Regions from separate parts of the Streptomyces sp. NPDC107498 genome, predicted to be linked through region 1. Evidence: predicted binding sites of a transcription regulator. Region 1 holds the regulator's gene; the other holds the start of a gene.

Region 1 (7,685 bases):
CAGTCGTCGATCGCGTCGAGGATCTTCACGCGGTCGTCGGCGGAGTGCGGGCGGTCGTAGAACGTCCGCACCGAGAAGACCTGCTGCTCGCCCTCGCCGCGGAACATGAAGTACGTGCGGAACTCCTCCCACGGCGCCGCGAGGTCACCCTCGTCGTCGACGACGTACTTGAGTTCCATCTGCTCGAGGAGCTGCTTGACGAGGTCCTGGTCGGGGACGACGGGGCCCGCCGGTCCTGCGGCCTGAGGCTGGGGCTGGCCCCCGAAATTCGGAATCGAGGACGGGTCGATGCTCACCGTGTATTTCCCTTCGTACGGATGCTCGCCATCCTCCCCCATGCCGGGCGGTACGTGGCAAGCCCCGCCGGTCCACAAGAGGCAAGATCCGCTGCCAGCTGACATGATCACGTGCCCATGGGGGACGGGGAGAAGAAATCCCGGTGGCGGATCCGGCTGTGCGTCGACGTGAAGGCGGTGGACGAGGACGGCGGCGCCGCCCTCGTACTCCACCTCGGCTCGTTCGCCCCCTGAGAATCCGGGTTACCGCGCCGCCCCGACGACCAGCCCGTCCTCGAAGCGGTCCACCCGGACCGTGTCGCCGTCCACGACCTCGCCCGCCAGGATCTCCTTGGCCAGCCGGTCGCCGATCGCCGTCTGGATCAGACGGCGCAGCGGCCGCGCGCCGTACGCGGGGTCGTTGCCCTCCTCGGCGAGCCACTCCAGGGCCTCCGGGGTGACGTCCAGGGTGAGGCGCCGCTCGGCGAGGCGCTTCGCGAGCCGGTCGATCTGGAGCTGTGCGATCCGCCCCAGCTCGGCCCGGTCGAGCGCGGAGAAGACGACCAGGTCGTCCAGCCGGTTGAGGAACTCGGGCTTGAAGCTCGCCCGCACGACCTCCAGGACCTGCTGCTTCTTCACGTCCTCCGAGGTCAGCGGCTCGACCAGGTACTGGCTGCCGAGGTTCGAGGTGAGGATCAGGATGGTGTTGCGGAAGTCCACCGTCCGGCCCTGTCCGTCGGTCAGGCGCCCGTCGTCCAGGACCTGGAGCAGGACGTCGAAGACCTCCGGGTGCGCCTTCTCCACCTCGTCGAGCAGGACCACGCTGTACGGGCGGCGGCGGACCGCCTCCGTGAGCTGGCCGCCCTCCTCGTAGCCGACGTAGCCGGGGGGCGCGCCGACCAGACGGGCGACGGAGTGCTTCTCGCCGTACTCCGACATGTCGATGCGGACCATGGCCCGCTCGTCGTCGAAGAGGAAGTCGGCGAGCGCCTTCGCCAGCTCGGTCTTGCCGACGCCGGTCGGGCCGAGGAAGAGGAAGGAGCCGGTGGGCCGGTCGGGGTCGGCGATCCCGGCACGGGTGCGGCGCACCGCGTCGGAGACGGCCCGCACGGCCTCGGTCTGGCCGATCAACCGCTTGCCGAGCTCGTCCTCCATGCGGAGCAGCTTCTGCGTCTCGCCCTCCAGGAGGCGGCCGGCGGGGATGCCGGTCCAGGAGCCGACCACGTCCGCGATGTCGTCGGGGCCGACCTCGTCCTTGACCATGGTGTCCTTGGCGGACTCCTGCTGGGCCTCGGCCTCGCTCGCCTCCTCCAGCTCCCGCTCCAGGGCCGGGATCTCCCCGTACAGCAGCTTGGAGGCGGTGTCGAAGTCGCCGTCGCGCTGGGCGCGCTCGGCGCGGCCGCGGGTCTCGTCGAGGCGCTCCTTCAGCTCGCCGACCCGGTTGAGGGACTGCTTCTCCTTCTCCCAGCGGGCGGTGAGGCCGCGCAGCTCCTCCTCGCGGTCGGCGAGGTCGCGCCGCAGCTTCTCCAGGCGCTGCTTGCTGGCCGCGTCCGTCTCGTTCTTCAGGGCCAGCTCCTCCATGCGGAGCCGGTCCACGGAGCGCTGGAGCTCGTCGATCTCGACGGGCGAGGAGTCGATCTCCATGCGGAGCCGGGAGGCGGCCTCGTCGACGAGGTCGATGGCCTTGTCGGGGAGGAAGCGGGAGGTGATGTACCGGTCGGAGAGGGTCGCGGCGGCCACCAGGGCGGAGTCGTTGATCTGCACCTTGTGGTGGGCCTCGTACCGGCCCTTGAGTCCGCGCAGGATCGCGATGGTGTCCTCGACGGTCGGCTCGGCGACCAGGACCTGCTGGAAGCGGCGCTCCAGGGCGGGGTCCTTCTCGATCCGCTCGCGGTACTCGTCGAGGGTGGTCGCGCCGACCATGCGGAGCTCGCCGCGGGCCAGCATCGGCTTGAGCATGTTGCCGGCGTCCATGGCGGAGTCGCCGCCGGCGCCCGCGCCGACGACCGTGTGCAGCTCGTCGATGAAGGTGATGATCTGGCCGTCGCTGTCCTTGATCTCGGACAGGACGGTCTTGAGGCGCTCCTCGAACTCGCCGCGGTACTTCGCGCCGGCGACCATCGCGCCGAGGTCGAGCGAGACGAGCCGCTTGTTCTTCAGGGACTCGGGGACGTCCCCCTTCACGATCCGCTGGGCGAGGCCCTCGACGACGGCGGTCTTGCCGACGCCGGGCTCGCCGATGAGGACCGGGTTGTTCTTGGTGCGGCGGGACAGCACCTGGACGACGCGCCGGATCTCGTGGTCGCGGCCGATGACCGGGTCCAGCTTGCCCTCGCGCGCGGCGGCGGTGAAGTCCGTGCCGAACTTCTCCAGCGCCTTGTACTGCCCTTCCGGGTCCGGTGTGGTCACCCGGCGTCCTCCCCTGCTGTTCTCGAAGGCGTCGAGCAGCGTCGACGCGCCCGCGCCCTGTCGGTCGAGGATCTCACCGGCCCGGCCGCCCCTGGCGGCGATCCCGATGAGCAGGTGCTCGGTCGAGAGGAAGTCGTCGCCGAGCTCCTTGGCGCACCTGTCCGCGTCGGCGAGGACGGCGAGGAAGTCGCGGTTGGGCTGCGGGGGCGCGACCGTGGACCCCGTGATGCTCGGCAGGTCGGCGAGGAGCCGCTCCGCACCGGCGCGCACGAGCGCCTGGTCGGCGCCGGCGGCGGCGAGCAGGTCGGTGATGTTCTCGTTGTCCTGGCCCGTCAGCAGCGCGAGCAGCAGATGGGCGGGGGTCAGGTCGGCGTGTCCGTCCGACACGGCGCGGCTGCTCGCCGCGTTGATCGCGTCCCGGCTCCTGTTGGTCAGTTCGGCGTCCACGCGCGGTGCTCCTTCTGGGTTCTCGTGGGACCTCTCCTCCTATGACCTCTCCAGGGTACACAAAGTTGAGTCGGTTCCGCTCAAGGTGTGAGGCGGAGTCCTTCCGCGGGTAGTTTCCGGGCATGGCCACAGACCCGAGGAACCCCTCCGACTCGTACCTGAGCTTCTGGCGCGAGTACCACATGTGCACCCTGACCACCCCGCGCCCGGACGGGACGCCGCACGTCGTCGCGGTCGGCGTCACGTACGACCCCGAGGGCGGGTACGCGCGCGTGATCACCAACAAGAACAGCCGGAAGGTCGCCAACGTCCTGGCGGCGGGCGCGGACGGCGCGCGGGTCGCGGTCTGCCAGGTCGACAAGGGGCGCTGGGCCACCCTGGAGGGCGTCGCGCACGTCCGCACGGAGGCCGAGACGGTCGCGGACGCCGTCGCCCGCTACGCCGAGCGCTACGGCCGCACGCCGACCCCGAACCCGGACCGGGTCGTCATCGAGATCGCCCTCACCCGGGCGATGGGCCGCGCCTGACCCCACGGACGGGAAGCGGACGGGAAGCGGACGGGAAAAGGGGAAAGCACAGCGGCGCCATCGCGTTTCAGGTCCGCGATGGCGCCGCTGTGTGGGGGAAGTGCCGGAGCGATCTACAACGACGGGGGAATCGCTCAGGCACTGCGGGGGGTGGCGGTGATGGCCTCCGGTTCGAACAGCTGATGGTCCCGCTGATCGAGGTTGACGAAGATCATGCCGTACCGGATGGCACAGCGGATGGGCTGCGGAGCGCCGCGGGGACGGCGCAGACAGCGGTACGCGCGGACGTCTTCGTCCTGCTCACGGGCGACGACGATCGGCTCTCCGAAGAGGGTGACCTTCAGCGAGTCGCCACGGTGGGGGATTGCCGTGGCGAGATCGACGAAGTGCCAGCCGGAGCGATAGGCCGAAGCCATCTCCCGGCGGAACCTGGGGTCATCGGGAACATTCATGTCCCGACTAGCTCCAACCGGGGTCCTGTGCGGGGGCCACGCTCCAGCCCGGGTCATCGAGGAGCGTGGGGGCGGAGAGGTGCCAGCCCGGGTCGAGCTGAGCGGCCTGCACCTCCGCCGTCCCGGAGTGCCAGCCCGGGTCAAGGGCCACTCCCGCGCCCACTGTGGCGGCCGCGATGAAGGCGACTCCGGCCGCCGCACGTATGAGCTTCTTCATCATCACCGAGCAACCTCACTTGAAGGCAACGTCTCTTTTCCAACCCCCGCGAGTAAGACGATGGCTTACTCTCTGCGCCTGCACCACCAAACCCAGGCATCATGTTCCTGAGATGCAGGAGCCTGGGGGTGTACATATGCGGAAACAAGCGGACGAAACAGGTCACCCTCATTCGCACGCCGAACTGTGCGAAGCGGGCTCCGAGCTGTATGCGGCCGCTCTGCGCACCGGGCGAATACCCCGGTCAGAGGCGGTCGAGACGCCCTGCCTCCTCGACCTCTCGCTGCTCCACCCCGACCCCGACGACGCGCAGTGGCTGCGCCCGGTTCCCCCCTCCGCGGCGCTCGCCCAGCTGCTCCAGCCGATCGAACGGGAGATACTCGACCGCCGTCGGCGCACCGTCGCCCTGTCCGACGCGTTCGAGCCGTTCATGGCCATCAGCGCCCACGACTCCCCCACCACGCACGCCATCACCGTCCTCGAGGGCATCGACCGCATCAACTCGACCCTCGACCGCGTCGTGGCCAACTGCCGCCGGGAACTCCTCACCGTCCAGCCGGGCGGCGGGCGGCCCGCCCAGGCCCTCAGCGAGGCCCTCGACCGCGTCTCCCCGCTCCTGGGACGCGGCATCAGCATGCGCACGCTCTACCAGCACACCGCGCGCCACACCGAGCTCACGCTGACCTATCTGGAGCACGTCGGCCCCGAGGTCCAGGTCCGCACCCTCGAAGAGATCATCGACCGGCTGATCATCGTCGACCGCGAGGTCGCCTTCATTCCGGCCCGCAGCGACCGCCAGGTCGCCCTGGAGCTGCGCCACCCCGGCCTGGTCGCCTACCTCGGCGGCGTCTTCGACCAGTTCTGGCAGCTGGCGGTGCCGATACGGGAGGAGATCCCGTACGACATCAAGACCGACGGCATCGGCGGTGTCCAGCGGTCCATCGCCCGGCTCCTCGTCGAGGGGCACGTCGACGAGGCCATCGCCCGCCGGCTCGGGATGAACGTGCGGACCTGCCGGGCGCACATCGCCAAGCTCGCCGCCGCCCTCGGCAGCGGCAGCCGGGCGCAGCTCGGCTATCTGATCGCCCAGTCCGGCATCCTCGAACGGGACGACTGACAACCGTCCCGGACACGGCCGAGGCCCCCTCCACCGGTGGTGGAGGGGGCCTCGGCCGTCACGCCCGTACGAGAGAAGGGCTACTCGCCGCGCTTCGGGCGCCACACCACGAGGGCGCTCGCCTGCTGCACGTCGGTGTACGGCACCAGGTCCCGGCGGTACGAGGCGTGCACCTGGGCCTCGCGCTGGCGCAGCGTCGCCGCCGCGCCCTCGACCGCCGCCGACAGCTCGGACACCCGGGCCTGGAGCGCCGCGACCTGGTTCTCCAGTTCGATGATCCGCTTGATTCCGGCCAGGTTGATGCCCTCGTCCTGCGACAGCTGCTGCACCTGACGGAGCAGCTCGATGTCACGGGCCGAGTAGCGGCGGCCCCGTCCGGCCGTGCGGTCCGGGGAGACCAGGCCCAGGCGGTCGTACTGCCGCAGGGTCTGCGGGTGCAGACCGGAGAGCTGGGCCGCCACCGAGATGACGTACACCGGCGACTCGTCGGTCAGTTCGAACGCCCTGTTGCCCAAACCTGGCTGCCGTCGGCGCCCTTCCACCGGGTCACGCTCCCTTCGCGGCCTGGAACAGCTCGGCCCGCGGGTCCTCGGAGGCGGTCGCCTCCCGGAAGGTCTCCAGGGCCTCTCGTGCCTTGTCGTCCAGCTCCTTGGGCACCGCCACCTCGACCGTCACCAGGAGGTCGCCGCGCGTGCCGTCCTTGCGGACCGCGCCCTTGCCCCGGGCGCGCATGGTCCGGCCGTTCGGGGTGCCCGCGGGCAGCTTGAGGGTGACCGCGGGGCCGCCGAGGGTCGGCACCTTGATCTCGCCGCCGAGCGCCGCCTCCGAGAAGGAGACCGGCACCGTGACGGTGAGGTTGTCGTCCTTGCGGCCGAAGACCGGGTGCTCGTCGACGTGCACGACGACGTACAGGTCGCCGTTCTGCCCGCCGCGCTCGCCCGGCGCCCCCTTGCCGCGGAGACGGATCTTCTGGTTGTCGCTGACGCCCGCCGGGATGCGGACCTGCATGGTGCGGGAGGACTTGGCCCGCCCGCTGCCCTTGCAGACCTCGCAGGGGTTCTCGGCGATGAGGCCGCGGCCCTTGCAGTCCACGCACGGGTCGGTGAGCGAGAAGCCGCCGCCGCTGCCGCGCGAGACCTGCCCGGTGCCGACGCAGGTCGGGCACACCCGGGGCGTGCCGTTCTTGTCGCCGGTGCCCGAGCACGCCGTGCACGGCTGCTGACTGGACATCCGCAGCGGCACGGTCGCGCCCTCGATGGCCTCGGTGAAGCTGAGGGTCACCTCGGACTCGATGTCCTGGCCGCGCCGCGGGTGGGTGCGGCCGGCGCCCCCGCCGCGGTTGAACAGTCCGCCGAAGACGTCACCGATCCCGCCGCCCCCGAAGCCGCCCGCCCCGCCCTGGGCGCCTCCGAAGAGGTCGCCCAGGTCGAAGTTGAACGAGCCGCCGGCGCCCGGGCCGCCGGCCCGGAAGCCGCCGTTCCCGAAGAGGGCGCGGGCGTCGTCGTACTCCTTGCGCTTCTTGGGGTCGCCGAGGACGTCGTTCGCCTCGGAGATCTCCTTGAAGCGCGCCTCGGCGCTCGCGTCGTTCTTGTTGGCGTCCGGATGGTTCTCGCGGGCGAGCTTCCGGTACGCCTTCTTGATCTCGGCCTCGGTGGCGTCCTTGGGGACGCCGAGAACCTTGTAGTAGTCCTTCTCGACGAAGTCCTTCGTACTCATCGACGTCCCTCCTCCCGCGTGCGGGTACGGCTGTTACTCGCTGTCCTGATCGGACGTGTCGGACGTGTCGGGCTTGCCGGCCTTGCCGGCGTCCTCCGACTCCTCCGCCTTCGCCTGCGCGCCCGGCTGGGGCTCGGCGACGGCCACGCGGGCGGGCCGGATGGTCCGCTCGCCGATCCGGTACCCGGGCTGCAGGATCGCCACGCAGGTCGTCTCGGTGACGTCCGGCGCGTACGAGTGCATCAGGGCCTCGTGGATCGTCGGGTCGAAGGGCTCGCCCTCCTTGCCGAACTGCTGCAGACCCATCTTGGCGACGACGGTCTCCAGCGATTCGGCCACCGACTTGAACCCGCCCACGAGCTCGCCGTGGTCCCGGGCCCGGCCGACGTCGTCGAGCACGGGCAGGAGCTCGGACAGGAGGCTCGCGACGGCGATCTCCTTGACCGTGACCCGGTCCCGCTCCACGCGGCGGCGGTAGTTCTGGTACTCGGCCTGGAGCCGCTGGAGGTCCGCGGTGCGCTCGTC
Region 2 (7,685 bases), on a different contig from region 1:
GTACAGGGATTCGTTGTCCTCGGTGACCGTCCAGTCGGGGCCGTTGTCGATGTCGAGACAGAGGACGTCGTAGGTGTCGGTGGTGGCGCGGAGGTGGTCCACGAGGTCCGTGTGCAGGATCACGGTCCGCGGGTCGGCGAGCGCGGCGCCCGAGATCGCCGCGAGCGGCCCCTGCCGGTGCCAGTCGATGATCGCCTCCTCGCGCTCGGCGACCGCGATCCGGCTCCAGCGGGGGTCGGCGGCGGCGTGGGCCAGGGAGAAGCCGACGCCGAGGCCGCCGACGAGGACGGAGGCGCCGGTGCGGGACTCCTCGGGGAGGGCGGCGAGGGCCGCGTCGACCAGGAGCCGCTCGGAGCGCCCGTCGGAGGTGTCCATCAGGAAGGTGCCGTTGGCGATGATCTCGTAGTGCTCGGCGCGGCGCCGGAGCACCACTTCTCCGTACGGTCCTTCGCGTCGGTCGAGGATGACGGGGCTGTTCATGATCACTCCGTGGTCTCGTGTGCGTCCGGTTCGTCCCGGCCGTCCTCGCGGGGCGCCGGCGGCCGGGACGAACGCATGGCGGGTCCGCGGCCGGTCACCGGCCCGGCCCCGCTCAGGGGTTCGTCGGCGGGCCGCCCCCGGGGAGGGCGGCGAAGACGCGCTGGAGGGCGGGCGGCCGCTCGCCGTCGTCCGCGACGACCAGGTGGTGACGGTACGTCACGTAGTACTGGAAGCCGTCCCGGATCGGGTTGCCCGTCGGGCGCTCGGGGACCAGGGCGAACGCGGGGTCCTCCAGGGCCGCCCGGAGCTCCGCGGCCTCGGCGGGGGTCTGTCTGCCGGTCCGGGGCGGCTTGGTGCCGGAGCTGCTGGTCCAGCCGCCGTCGTAGTGGACGACGAGCTTGTTGCGGACGCCCGCGAAGCCGCCGTTGACGACCACCTCGACGAGGACCTCGCCCGGCTGGGGGTCCGCCGCCGGTGTGCCGGGGTCCGTCGCGGGGCCCGGCACGGCCGGCGCGCTCGCGCTCGACGACCCGCCGGGCTCGGGCGGCGTCCCGGGGCCGCAGCCGCTCGCACCGCCGACCAGGGCCCCCGCCAGCAGCAGGGCCCCGCACCACGTCCCCACGTCCCGTACGCCTCGCACCATGGGACGAGCATGCCCGCTCCGGGGCCCCGCACGCAGCCGGACGCGGCAAGGCGGGCCGGAGGCCGTCGGGGCATCGGGGGCCGTCAGGGGCGCCGGGGAGTGCCGGGGGCGCCGGGAACACCGGGGAGCCAGGGGCGTCGGGGGCATCGGGACCGTCAGGGTTCCGTCCGGACGATTCCGGTGAGCGGCCCCCGGTAGCGCCAGTCCAGGGCGTCGTAGAGCGCGAGGCCGTCCGTGGTCGCGGCGAGCACGCCGGTCTCGGCGCCGGCCTGGGCGGCGGCGGCCTCCAGGGTGCGCACGACGTTCGCGCCCAGGCCCCGGCGCCGGTGCGCGGGGTCGGTCTCGATCTGGTCGGCGACGGCGGTGGAGCCGGTCGGGGCGATCTGGCCGCGCGCGGCGAGGGTGCCGTCGGGGGCGAGGACGCGGACCCGGATGACGCCGTCGTCGACCTCGGTGGTGCGCGCGTAACCCTCGGGCGGGGCGGGGCGGACGCCGGGGTCCAGCCGCTTGACCATCATGAAGCCGGGGTCGTCGGGGACCGTCCATCCGTCGGTGATCCAGGACGCCGCCTCCTCGGGGTCCGCCATCACCTTGAGCCAGCTGTACGGCGTGGTCAGCCGGGCGCAGAGCGCGCCGACGGTGGCCGCGTCGGGAGCGGGCAGGACGTGCCGCACGACGTGCCGGGGCAGCCCGACGTCGATCCGGTGGCCCCAGGGCTCGGCGACGGCGGGCGGGGTGCCCCGGGAGACGGTCCAGCCCGCCACCCAGGCGGAAGTAATGGCTGACATATCCATGCAGGCATTACATCCCCTCTCCATGGGCGCGTGGGGGAGTGATCGCTCAGAGCGAACGGGCGTCCGGGAACATCCCCGGGCTCACAAGCATTGAGTGCACATAGCTCAACTTGACTGCCGAAGGGGAGATCATGGCTTCTGAGTCCATGGCGTCCGTGCCGCTCACTCTGCCTGTGCTGCCGCTCGACGACGAGGTCGTGCTGCCCGGAATGGTGGTGCCGCTGGACCTGTCCGACACCGACGTACGGGCCGCCGTCGAGGCCGCCCGGGCCGCGGCCCGCACCGGCACGGGCAAGCCCCGCGTCCTGCTCGTGCCGCGCGTCGACGGGACCTACGCGGGCACCGGCGTCCTGGGCGTCGTCGAGCAGGTCGGCCGCCTGTCCGACGGCGACCCCGGCGCGCTGATCCGCGGCGTCGGCCGCGTCCGCATCGGCGCCGGGACGACCGGTCCCGGCGCCGCCCTCTGGGTCGAGGGCAGCACCGTCGAGGAGACCCTGCCCGACCCGCTGCCCGGCGCCGTGACCGAACTGGTCAAGGAGTACAAGGCGCTGGCCACCAGCTGGCTCAAGAAGCGCGGCGCCTGGCAGGTCGTCGACCGCGTCCAGCAGATCGACGGCGTCGGCGCCCTCGCCGACAACTCCGGCTACTCGCCCTTCCTCAGCGTCGAGCAGAAGGTCGAACTCCTGGAGACCGCCGACCCGGTCGCCCGCCTCAAGCTCGCCACCGCCCAGCTCCGCGAGCACCTCGCCGAACAGGACGTCGCCGAGACCATCGCCAAGGACGTCCAGGAGGGCGTCGACAAGCAGCAGCGCGAGTTCCTGCTCCGCCGCCAGCTCGAAGCCGTCCGCAAGGAGCTCCGCGACCTCAACGGCGAGTCCGAGGGCGACGAGTCCGACGACTACCGCGCCCGCGTGGAGGCCGCCGACCTGCCCGAGAAGGTGCGCGAGGCCGCCCTCAAGGAGGTCGAGAAGCTGGAGCGGTCCAGCGACCAGTCCCCCGAGGGCTCCTGGATCCGCACCTGGCTCGACACCGTCCTCGAACTGCCGTGGAACGAGCGGACCGAGGACGCGTACGACATCCGGGGCGCCCGCGGGGTCCTGGACGCCGAGCACGCCGGCCTCGACGACGTGAAGGAACGGATCACCGAGTACCTCGCGGTGCGCAAGCGGCGCTCCGACCGCGGCCTCGGCGTGGTCGGCGGGCGTCGCGGCGGAGCCGTCCTCGCCCTCGTCGGCCCGCCCGGCGTCGGCAAGACGTCGATCGCGGAATCGGTGGCCCACGCCATGGGCCGCAAGTTCGTCCGGGTCGCCCTCGGCGGCGTGCGCGACGAGGCGGAGATCCGCGGCCACCGGCGCACGTACGTCGGCGCCCTGCCCGGCCGGATCGTCCGCGCCGTCAAGGAGGCCGGGTCGATGAACCCGGTGGTCCTGCTCGACGAGATCGACAAGGTCGGCTCCGACTTCCGCGGCGACCCCGCGGCGGCGCTCCTCGAAGTCCTCGACCCCGCGCAGAACCACACCTTCCGCGACCACTACCTGGAGGTCGAACTCGACCTCTCCGACGTCGTCTTCCTGGCCACCGCCAACGTCCTCGAAGCCATCCCCGAGGCGCTCCTCGACCGCATGGAACTGGTGCGCCTCGACGGCTACACGGAGGACGAGAAGGTCGTCATCGCCCGTGACCACCTGCTCCCGCGCCAGCTGGAGCGGGCCGGTCTGGAGCCGGGCGAGGTCGTCCTGGAGGAGGCCGCGCTGCGGAAGCTGGCCGGCGAGTACACCCGCGAGGCCGGCGTCCGCACCCTGGAGCGTTCGATCGCCCGGCTGCTCCGCAAGGTCGCGGCCCAGCACGAACTGGGCGACCGCGAGCTGCCGTTCGCGATCGGTCCCGACGGCCTGCGGGAGCTCATCGGACGCCCGCACCACGTGCCGGAGTCGGCCCAGGACCCGGCGGAGCGGCGGACGGCCGTGCCGGGCGTCGCCACCGGGCTCGCCGTGACCGGAGCGGGCGGTGACGTCCTCTTTGTGGAGGCGTCCCTCGCCGACCCGGAGACGGGCGCCGCCGGCCTGACCCTCACCGGTCAGCTGGGCGACGTGATGAAGGAGTCGGCGCAGATCGCGCTCTCCTTCCTCCGCTCGCACGGCGCGGAACTGGAGCTGCCCGTCACCGGCCTGAAGGACCGGGGCGTGCACATCCACTTCCCGGCGGGCGCGGTCCCGAAGGACGGGCCGAGCGCGGGCGTCACGATGACGACCGCCCTCGCCTCGCTGCTCTCCGGCCGGCTGGTCCGCACGGACGTGGCCATGACCGGCGAGGTCTCCCTCACCGGCCGGGTGCTGCCGATCGGCGGCGTGAAGCAGAAGCTCCTCGCCGCGCACCGGGCGGGCATCACGACCGTCGTGATCCCCAAGCGGAACGAGGCCGACCTGGACGACGTCCCGGCCGAGATCCTGGAGAAGCTGGAGGTCCACCCGGTGACGGACGTCCGCCAGGTCCTGGAGATCGCCCTCGCGCCGGCGGCGGTGCCGGTGGAGGTGGCCGCGTAACTCCCCCCGGTGGGCGGGGTGTCCCTCCGGGGCACCCCGCTCCGGCGCGCCCGGGCCCCGCGCCCGGATCTCGTTACCCGGATGTCAGTCGGGGCTGGCATGCTCGTACGCATGAACGACGACGCCTTCTGGGCTCTCATCGACGAGTCGATCCGCCGGTCCGGCGACCGGGACGAACGCCTGGAGTGGCTGCGGGCGGAGCTGGTACGGCGTCCGGTGGCCGAGAGCGTGGACTTCCAGGTGCGTCTGGAGCGGGCGTGCGAGAGGGCCGACACGCGCGCGATGTGGACGGCGGCGAACCGGATCGAGGGCGGCGCCTGCACGGACGACGGCTTCCACTGCTTCACGCTGTGGCTGGTGGGCCAGGGCCGGAAGGTGTACGAGTCGGTCCTCGCCGACCCGGACGCGCTGGCCGACGTGCCCGGGGTGCGCGCCCTCGTGGGCCGGCACCACGACGAGTGGGACGACGACGAGTGGCCCGAGTGGGAGGAGCTCGACTACGTCGCCCAGGACGCGTACGACGAGTCGACGGGCCAGGAGGACGACGACGGCGAGGAGTTCCTCGACGCCGTCGAGGAGGCGGAGGACGCCGCGGAGGCGGCGGGGGAGTGGGACGAGGAGGACCGGGAGCCCCGGCCGGAGGGGACGGCGATGCCCCGGCTCGCCGCCCTCTTCCCGCCCGGTGCCTCCGGCTCCTAGGAGCCGGAGGCACCGGGGCGCGGGGGTCAGGAGGCGGACGTGCCGCGGCGGCGGCCCAGGAGCAGGCTGCCCGCCGCGAAGACGGCGAGGGCGCCCGCGCCCGCGAGGGCCGTCGGCAGCGGCGAGGAGGGGGCCTCGGCGGTGTCGGCGGAGAGGGCCGGGGGCTGCTCGTCGCCGCCGTGGCCCGCGTGGCTGACGGTGGACAGCTCGGCGCCGGCCGCGATCTTCGCCTCGGTCGGGGCCTGCGCCCCGGCCCCCGTCGCCGTTCCCGTCCCCGTCGCCGTGTTCGCGCCCGTGCCCGTGCCGCCGAAGGTGACGTCCGAGCAGCTGTAGAAGGCCTCGGGGCTGTCGTTGCGCTGCCAGATCTTGTAGACGACGTGGCGGCCGGTGCGGGCCGGGAAGGTGCCCGTGAAGGCGTAGTAGCCGTCGGTCGCGGTGCGGGTCGTGTCGTGGACGGCGACGGGGGTCGGGTCCAGGTCCGACCACTTCAGGGGCCGGGTCGGGTCGAAGCCGGCCTTGGTGATGTAGACGGTCATCCTGCCCGCGTGCGGGGCCGTCACCCGGAACTTGAAGTCGAAGGGACCGGCGGCGACCGCCGTCGCCGGCCAGTCGGTGCGCGCCCAGTCCAGGGCCCGGTACTTCTCGCGGTTGGCCGAGCAGAGCCTGCCGTCCGGGATGAGGGCCTGGTGCTGCCCGGCGGCGTTGGCGATGTTGACCTCGTTCCAGTCGTAGAGCGGCTGGGTGCCGGAGTCGGCGACGAGGTCCTTGCACACCTGCGACCTGGGCGTCTCGGGGCCCTCGGCGTAGCAGGCCGCGATCCGGCTCACGGGGTTGAAGACGGCCCCGTGGGCGCTCGCGGTGGCGGGGGTGAGGCTGACCAGGGCGGCGGCGGTGGACAGGGCTGCGACGCCGGTGACGGTGCGGCGGGAGGACGGCATGCGGGGGCTCTCTCTCGTGCGTGGGGGAGTACGGGGTGAGCAACGCGCGCCGGAAGCACGGGAGTTGGACCCGGGGCGACCGGCGGGGGAAGCCTCGCATTGGTCCATACCAATGAGCAAGGGGGGAGCGGAAAAAGGCGGCTCCCCGGGGTGCCGCACACCCGGGGGCCGCCGTGGGGCGGAGAGGGCCGGCTCAGCCGTTCGCGAGCGCCTGGACCCGCGAGAGGTCCCCGTTGAAGTGGTTGTGGTCGCCGACCGTCGGGCCGGACGAGGTGTACTGCCAGATCGTGTGGTACGCCCAGCCGGCCGGGAGTTCGCCGACCTCGGCGGCGTACCGCGCGATCCACAGCGGGTTGGTGGAGGCGAAGGCCGCGGAGTTGCCGGTGCACTGCTTCCACCAGCTCGTCGCCGTGTAGATCACCGGGTCGCGGCCCGTGCGGTACCGGTACCGGTTCGCGAAGTCCTGGATCCAGGCGACCATCCCGGACGCCGTCTTGCCGTAGCAGGTCGCCCCGTACGGGTTCCACTCGATGTCGAGCACGCCCGGCAGGGTCCTGCCGTCCCTCGACCAGCCCCCGCCGTTGTTGACGAAGTAGTCGGCCTGCGCGGCTCCGCCCGTCGTGTCCGGCGTGGCGAAGTGGTACGTGCCGCGGATCATGCCGACGTTGTAGGAGCCGTTGTACTGCTGGGTGAAGGACGTGTTCTTGTAGTACGTGCCTTCCGTCGCCTTGACGTAGGCCCACTTGACCCCGCTGTTCCACAGGGTGGACCAGGCCACGTTGCCGTTGTGGCTGGAGACGTCCACGCCCTCCGTCTGCGCGGCCAGGGGGGAGGCGCCGCCGGGCTTGGCGCCCTGGCCGTCGTGCGCGATCACGCCCATGCCCATGTAGGCGGAGCCGCGCGCGGGGGTCGCCTGCCGGGCGCCCGGGTCCTGGGCCGCGCCGGCGCTGCCGGAGAGGCCGAGGGGGAGGAGGAGGGCCAGGGTCGCGAGGGCGGCGCCGGCGAGGGTCGTTCCGGATCTGTGCACACGCATTGCGTGCCTCCGAAAGGCTCGGTGGGGAGCGGTGGCGGCAGGCCGCACGACACGACCTGGAATGGACATGTCATTCAGGGCTGCCGGGAAAGACGCTACGCACGTAGACCCGTCCGGCGGAAGGGGGCCTGGTCGCCGCCGTTGGTCTACGCCTGCGAAATACTGAAGGAGCTGCGGCGATGGACGCCCCGGCGGGAAACTTTCAGCGACCGGAAAGCGCGCGGGAGGTGCTGACGTGCACGGAAGCGGTACGGGAAACGAAGGCCGGGTCATCGCCGGAGGTGGTGTGGACCAGGAATTCCTGGCCCTCGAACGGGAGCTGGCGGTCTTTCTGCGCCGCGCCCGCGCCCAGTCCGGCGAGATGGCCCGCGAGGTCCACCCCGAACTGGAACCGGCCGCCTACGGCCTCTTCGTGCGCCTCGACGACGCAGGGCCCCAGCGGGCCACCGAACTCGCCGGCTACTTCGGCGTCGGCAAGGCCACCATGAGCCGCCAGCTCCGCGCCCTGGAGGACCTCGGGCTCGTCGCCCGCGACCCCGACCCCGCCGACGGCCG

Evidence for each region. Region 1 encodes HspR, which represses chaperone genes until heat shock. Its sites were predicted from a motif close to TTGAGNNNNNNNNNCTCAA; they were not measured.
Region 2: lon (endopeptidase La) is a predicted target of HspR. The motif match lies at 2,008-2,026, and genes of this name have one in related genera.

What each region holds. Positions count from the first base shown of each region.
Region 1 covers NZ_JBVJPE010000006.1:222,156-229,840, forward strand. Annotated here, with positions in the region: gene ACZ66Z_RS13595 (YbjN domain-containing protein) at 1-296, opposite strand, end outside; gene clpB (ATP-dependent chaperone ClpB) at 540-3,131, opposite strand; gene ACZ66Z_RS13605 (pyridoxamine 5'-phosphate oxidase family protein) at 3,254-3,658, shown strand; gene ACZ66Z_RS13610 ((2Fe-2S)-binding protein) at 3,793-4,110, opposite strand; gene ACZ66Z_RS13615 (hypothetical protein) at 4,118-4,330, opposite strand; gene ACZ66Z_RS13620 (helix-turn-helix transcriptional regulator) at 4,464-5,444, shown strand; gene ACZ66Z_RS13625 (heat shock protein transcriptional repressor HspR) at 5,525-5,986, opposite strand; gene dnaJ (molecular chaperone DnaJ) at 5,991-7,160, opposite strand; gene grpE (nucleotide exchange factor GrpE) at 7,194-7,685, opposite strand, start outside.
Region 2 covers NZ_JBVJPE010000003.1:179,047-186,731, reverse strand. Annotated here, with positions in the region: gene ACZ66Z_RS06530 (spermidine synthase family protein) at 1-480, opposite strand, end outside; gene ACZ66Z_RS06525 (hypothetical protein) at 593-1,123, opposite strand; gene ACZ66Z_RS06520 (GNAT family N-acetyltransferase) at 1,279-1,917, opposite strand; gene lon (endopeptidase La) at 2,049-4,460, shown strand; gene ACZ66Z_RS06510 (DUF4240 domain-containing protein) at 4,572-5,159, shown strand; gene ACZ66Z_RS06505 (lytic polysaccharide monooxygenase auxiliary activity family 9 protein) at 5,186-6,097, opposite strand; gene ACZ66Z_RS06500 (lysozyme) at 6,291-7,130, opposite strand; gene ACZ66Z_RS06495 (MarR family winged helix-turn-helix transcriptional regulator) at 7,366-7,685, shown strand, end outside.